2 regions of the Plantactinospora sp. WMMB782 genome follow, and region 2 is predicted to be linked to the other one. Evidence: predicted binding sites of a transcription regulator. Region 2 holds the regulator's gene; the other holds the start of a gene.

Region 1 (3,410 bases), 140 kb from region 2:
TTCATCACGTCGCCGAGCTGCCCGGTCAGGGTCAGCCCCGGCTCGCCCTCCATGCTGGTCGCCTCGATGAAGAGCACGTCACCGCCGGCACCGGTCACCGCCAGCCCGGTCGCCACCCCGGGCACCGCCGTCCGCTCCGCCGACTCCGGCGTGAACTTCGGCCGCCCCAGATAGCTGGTCAGGTTGCCGGTGTCGACCCGTACCGGGCCGTCGGTCGAGGCCAGCGCGACCGCGACCTTGCGGAGGATCTTCGCCAGTGCGCGTTCGAGCTGGCGTACCCCGGCCTCCCGGGTGTGCTCGGCGGCGATCCGACCCAGTGCCGCGTCGGAGACGCTCACCTCCTCGGCGGTCAGTCCGGCCCGCTCGATCTGCCGGGGCAGCAGGTGGTCCCGGGCGATCGCGACCTTCTCCTCCTCGGTGTAGCCGTCCAGCGTCACCAGCTCCATCCGGTCCAGCAGCGGGCCGGGGATCGCCTCCACCACGTTGGCGGTGGCCAGGAAGAGCACGTCGGACAGGTCGAGGTCGACCTCCAGGTAGTGGTCCCGGAAGGTGTGGTTCTGTGCCGGGTCCAGCACCTCCAGCAGGGCGGCCGCCGGGTCACCGGCGTAGCCCGCGGAGATCTTGTCGACCTCGTCGAGCAGTACCACCGGGTTCATCGAGCCGGCCTCGCGCAGCGCCCGGACGATCCGGCCGGGCAGCGCGCCGACGTACGTCCGGCGGTGGCCGCGGATCTCGGCCTCGTCCCGGATGCCGCCGAGGGATACCCGGACGAACTTCCGGCCCAGCGCGCGGGCGACCGACTCGCCGAGGCTGGTCTTGCCGACCCCGGGCGGGCCGCCGAGGGCCAGCACGGCGCCGGAGCCACGGCCGCCGACGACCTGGAGGTTGCGGGCCGCCCGCCGGTTGCGCACGGCCAGGTACTCCAGGATCCGGTCCTTCACGTCGGCCAGGCCGGCGTGGTCGGCGTCGAGCACCTCGCGGGCCTGCACCAGGTCGGTGTTGTCCTCGGTACGCGTGGTCCACGGCATCTCCAGCACCGTGTCCAGCCAGGTGCGGATCCAGCCCGCCTCCGGGGAGGCGTCGCTGGCCCGTTCCAGCTTGCCGACCTCGCGCAGTGCCGCCTCGCGTACCTTCTCGGGCAGTTCGGCGGACTCGACCCGCGAGCGGTAGTCGGCGGAGCCGTCCGGCTCGTCCACGCCCAGTTCCTTGCGGATCGCGGCGAGCTGCTGGCGGAGCAGGAACTCCCGCTGGGACTTCTCCAGACCCTCCCGCACGTCGGAGTTGATCTGCTCGGTGACCTCCTGCTCGGCCAGGTACGCCTTGACCCAGCCGACCAGCAGTTCGAGCCGGGCGGTCACGTCCGGCGCGGCGAGCAGTTCGATCTTCTGTTCCAGGGTGAGCCACGGCGCGTAGCCGGCCGAGTCGGCCAGTTCGGCCAGGTCGGTCATCCGCTCGACGGCGTCGACGACCTGCCAGGCGCCGCGCTGTTGCAGCAGTGACGTCACGAGTGCCCGGTATTCCCGGGCGAGTTCCTTGGCCCGGCCGGCGGGTGCCGGCTCGGTGATCCCGACCGTCTCGACCCAGAGCGCCGCGCCGGGTCCGGGGACGCCGGAGCCGATCCGGGCCCGGGACTCGCCGCGCACCACGGCGGCGGGTTCGCCGCTGGGCAGCCGGCCGACCTTCTCGATCGTGGCGATCACGCCGATGGAGCCGTACTCCCCGTCGACCCGGGGCACGGCCAGCAGCTTCTTGTCGCCGGTGGCCCGGGCGGCGTCCACCGCGGCCTGGGTGGTCGCGTCCAGGGTCACCGGGATGACCATGCCGGGCAGCAGGACAGCGTCGGTCAAGGGAAGAACCGGAAGAGTTGCCATCACACACCTGCCATCGATTAGTTGAGCTTGTACGACTCAAGTAACAAATGATGCCCCGTGTTCCGGCTTGTGACCCAGCCCACTGCGCCGGGTCGGATCGTCAGCCCGTCGGGGCACCGGACGGCGGCGTGCGAACCTCAGGAGGATGTGGTTCCGGCCAGCGGCGGCGGCACGTAGAGACCGAGGCGCAGCGCGGTCACCGCGGCGAGGGTACGGGTCGGACTGTCCAGTTTCCGTAATATGTGTTCGATATGCGCGGCAATCGTCCGTTGGGTGATCACCAACTGGTGGGCCATCTGCTGATTCGACCAGCCGTCGACCAGCAGCCCGAGGATCTCCAGCTCGCGCCGCGTCAGGCCGCGCAGGTCGCCGGGATGCGACGCCAGCACTATCGCCACCAGATGCGCCGGCACCGACGACGGGCAGGGCAGCACGGTGACCCGGACGTGCCCCACCAGCCCCTGCGCCGTCCGGTACGGACAGAGGTACGAGGTGTGTGCGGCACCGTCGACCAGGCTGGCGACCGCCACCGCGAGCACCGTCGAGTCGGCCCGGAGGACCGGATGCTCGCCCAGGCCGGGCAGTGGCAGTACCTCGCCGCCGCGGGTCAGCACCACTCCGGCGGTGGCGTCGGCGACGATCCGGGACAGGTTGACGATCGAGCGCATCGGGTCGACGGCGTCGGCGATGGCCGGGATGAGCAGCCCGAGTACGTCCCGCGCGGCATCGTCCGGATGTGCCGGGTCGTCGGTGTTCAACGTGATCATGCCCAGGTGCCGTCCGTCGGACGTGAACAGCGGTATCCCCGCGCCCTCCCGGAACCCCGCCGGCTCCAGGTGCTCCGCCCAGACCCGCACCTCGGACGGTGGCACCGGCAGGTCACGTACCCGTAGCGGCGGCCCGGTCCGGTCCAGACCGATCAACTCGATGTCCTGGTAGAACTCTGGCCCGCCCATGAAGGCGACGACGGACTCCGGATAGCCGTACTCGCAGAGCGCGGCAAACGTCCGCAGTTCCGGATCGAGCACATGCATCGCGACGGCGCTGTACGGCGTCACCCGGCGCAGTACGGCGAACAGCTCCGGCAGCCGGTCCCTGGCGTCCCCGGGCAGCGCCGCGATCCGCCGGACCTCGCCGACGACCTCGACCGCACCCCGAGGCGGCTCGACCATCCCACGTGCCCACACAGCCACTCCATTCGCCTGGTCGGTACCTTCCGAGTGGCAGTCCGGTCCCTCTCCATCGGCCGTCACCGCGTCAGCGCGGTTACCTAGCCAAACGGTGCGCGCGACACCAGGGAAACGCCGGTCCGCGACGTCTTGGATGAAACTTCCGCGATCCGCCCGCTCAGCCCAGCAGCACCGATCCGGTCCGGTGCGGCACGAACCAGCCCCGGCGGGCCGCCCGCAGCAGGGCGACGTGCCGGTCCGGGGCGCCGAGCGCGACGACCGTCCGGGCCACCGTGTCGGCAACCGTGCTCAGCGGCAGGTCGAGACCGACCGCGACCCGCTCCTCGGTCCAGCCGGCCAGCAGCAGGCC
Region 2 (3,410 bases):
TACCAGGTGAACGACGCGCTGCTGCGGCCCGCGCTGGTCGCGGTGGCCGATCCGGAGCCGGAGTGAGCACTGCGGCGCCGGCAGGAACCGGACCGGAGCGAGGTTGAGCCGGTGCGTCGCGGTCGAGGTGCCCTCCGTACGCCGCCCGACGGGCGGAGTGCGGGCGGCACCTCGACCGCGCCACAGGGGAAGGGGGTGGACGACCGATGAGTTCCAAAGACTGGCTGGAGAAGGACTTCTACGCCGTGCTGGGGGTGGCCAAGTCCGCCTCTGCTGACGAGATCAAGAAGGCGTACCGGAAACTGGCCAGGGAATCGCACCCGGACCACAACCCGGGCAACGCCGAGGCCGAGGAGCGGTTCAAGGCCGTCTCCGAGGCGTACGACGTGCTCTCCGACCCGCGCAAGCGCAAGGAGTACGACGAGATGCGCTCGCTCTTCGGCTCGGGCGCGTTCCGCCGCAACGCCCGGTCCGGCGGGCCGGGCGGCTATCCGTTCGACGTCTCCGACCTCTTCGGCGGGATGGGCCAGCCCGGCGGCGCGGCCGGCGGGGACCGCCGGTTCGGTGCCGGCGCGGGCGGCTTCTCGGACCTGTTCAGTTCGATCTTCTCCGGTGGCGGCCCGACCCGGACCCGTGGACCGGCCCGGGGCCGGGACGTGGAGGCCGAGGTCGTGCTCGACTTCGGCGACGCGGTACGCGGCGTGACCGTGCCGTTGACGCTGCGCGCTCCCGGGGTCTGCGACACCTGCCACGGCGACGGCGCCAAGCCGGGGACGCTGCCCCGCACCTGCCCGCAGTGCCGGGGTGCCGGTGTGGTCACCCGGAACCAGGGCTCGTTCAGCTTCTCCGAGCCGTGCCGGGAGTGCCAGGGTGTCGGCACGATCGTGGACGAGAAGTGCCCGGAGTGCCGGGGTAGCGGCGGGGTGACCAAGTCCCGCACGCTGAACGTCCGGTTCCCGGCCGGGGTGGCGGACGGCCAGCGGATCCGGCTCGCCGGCCGGGGCGAGCCCGGTGACCGGGGCGGCCCGCCCGGCGACCTGTTCGTGCTGGTGAAGGTGCGCGCGGACGACCTCTTCGGACGCAGTGGCGACGACCTGACCCTGACGGTGCCGATCACCGTGGCGGAGGCGGTGCTCGGAACGGACCTGCGGGTGCCCACGCTGGATTCCGCGGTGACCCTGCGGGTGCCGCCGGGCACCCCGAGCGGCCGGACCCTGCGGGCCCGGGGCCGGGGGGTGGTCCGGCGGGACGGCCAGGCCGGCGACCTGCTGGTGACGGTGGAGATCGCGGTACCCGAGCAGCTCTCCCCGGAGGCCAGGAAGGCGCTGGAGGAGTTCGCCGCGCACACCCCGGCGGCGGAACGGGAACATCTCGACGCCCGGGTGCGTCGTTTCAACTGAGCTGTTGGCAACGCGGAGGTGATCAAGGTGGCCGAGGAGTACGTCGTCGTCTCGATCGAGCAGGCATCCGACGCCAAGGTTCTGATGATCTCGGTCGCGGCCCGGATGGCCGGCATGCACCCGCAGACCCTTCGGCAGTACGACCGGATGGGGCTGGTGCAGCCCGGCCGGGCTCCGGGCGGCGGGCGCCGGTACAGCGTCCGCGACGTCGCGCTGCTCCGCGAGGTGCAGCGGCTCAGCCAGGACGACGGGGTGAACCTGGCCGGCATCAAGCGGATCATCGTGCTGGAGCAGATGGTCGACGAGCTCCAACAGCGGATGGCCGGCCTACAGGCCGAGCTGGAGGCCGCCTATCACCGGATCGCCGAGCTGGAGGCGCTGGGTGGGCTGCCCCGCCGGGATCTGGTGCCGACCAACCGGCCGTCGACCGCGCTCGTCGTGTGGCGGCCCCGCCGCGGCACGGACCCGTCCGCCTGACGCGCCGGACCGTCGGCGCCGAAGGGTACTGGCGGGTACCGCCATGATCCGGGCATGCGTGACACTTCTCCCGGTGTTCCCGAAACCGATTACGCCGGGTGTTTCGGGAGCATTACGCCCGCTCTCGAATCCAATAGGTAGGAGACTCGGAAACCATTACCCCATGCGGGTCGGAAGGGCTTCACCGTACATAGCGGGTGGTGACGGAACCCGCGGGCCCTGTCCGGTCGGCCGGATCGTTCCGTCGCACGCCCGGCAAGGTCATTAAGCGCCTCGCCGTCCGGCCCGGTTCGGGTATGGGGGCGGGTCGCCGAGTCGTGTCCGGTGCCGCGCTCCGACGTGGCCCCGCGGACGCCTGTGAATGATCAGACAGAACTGATCAACGGTTCATTTGAATGTGGGCGGTTACAAGATTGTTTAATTGACGGCTATCTATGTTCTGACTATGGTGGGCTGCGGGCGCGACCGCATCGCGACGACCGGAAGGAACTAGCATGTCCAACGTGATGGCTGTCGGCGGAGTACTCGCGGCATTGTTTGCCCCGGCGGTAGCTACCGAGCCCGTGGTGGCCCCTGCCGAGCGGATCACCATCAGTGTGGAGACCGTCAACGGCTCGGGCTGCCCGGCAGGAACCACCCAGGTCAGCACCGCCGCCGACAACACGGCCTTCACGGTCAGCTACAGCGACTATTACGTCCTGGCCGGTGCCGGGGCGAAGCCGACCGAGTTCAGGAAGAACTGCCAGCTCAATCTGCGGGTCCAGATTCCTGCGGGGCTCACCTTCGCGGTGTCCCAGGTGGATATGCAGGGCTTCGCGTACCTCCAGCGGGGTGCCAAGGGCACGCAGCTCAACCACTACTACTTCATGGGCAGCTCCGCGACGGGCCAGCAGAGCCACGAGTTCAACGGGCCGTACGTCGGTGGCTTCCGTACCACCGACCGCGCCGCGTCGCTGGTCTACGCGCCGTGCGGCCAGGAGCGCAACCTGAACATCAACACCGAGCTGCGGGTGGACGCCGGCGACTCCGAGAGCGGCACGAGCCTCATGGTGATGGATTCGAGCCGGGGCAGTGTGCGCAGCGTCTATCACCTGAGCTGGAAGGAGTGCTGACCGCACCGTCGTGAACTCGTCCCCCCGCGGCGGTCCGCAGGGTTAGCGCGAGTCAGGGCCCCCGGGTCGGCCCGATGGAATTGTTAATGTCCATCGAGCCCGACCCGGGGGCCCTTGCGTATTTCGGGCCGGCGACTACTTTCCCCTTTTCGGACGATGGCGCATTCCCCTTTACGACATTGACGAACATCAATAAAGCAAGTTAGGGTACTTGTGCGCGCGCAACATTATCGGCACGATCGGGAGGGAACCCATGATCAGTGTGCTGGCCATTGGCGGTCTCGTTGCATCGCTGCTCGGCGGCTCGATTGTCATTCCGACGGATCCGCCCGTGGAACCGCCGGAAGAGAAGATTGTCATCGAGGTCATTACCATCAATGGCTCGGGTTGCCCGGCCGGCACCGCGGCCGTCGCGGTCGCC

The links. Region 2 encodes HspR, which represses chaperone genes until heat shock. Its sites were predicted from a motif close to TTGAGTNNNNNNNACTCAA; they were not measured.
Region 1: a site for HspR is predicted at 1,893-1,911, ahead of lon (endopeptidase La). Genes of this name have one in related genera too.

The regions. Positions count from the first base shown of each region.
Region 1 covers NZ_JBMHMC010000007.1:2,233,971-2,237,380, forward strand. The annotation lists gene lon (endopeptidase La) at 1-1,871, opposite strand, end outside; gene ACN28A_RS12250 (LuxR C-terminal-related transcriptional regulator) at 2,009-3,058, opposite strand; gene ACN28A_RS12255 (hypothetical protein) at 3,219-3,410, opposite strand, start outside.
Region 2 covers NZ_JBMHMC010000007.1:2,371,964-2,375,373, reverse strand. The annotation lists gene grpE (nucleotide exchange factor GrpE) at 1-66, shown strand, start outside; gene dnaJ (molecular chaperone DnaJ) at 207-1,400, shown strand; gene ACN28A_RS12880 (heat shock protein transcriptional repressor HspR) at 1,485-1,877, shown strand; gene ACN28A_RS12875 (DUF4360 domain-containing protein) at 2,372-2,989, shown strand; gene ACN28A_RS12870 (DUF4360 domain-containing protein) at 3,243-3,410, shown strand, end outside.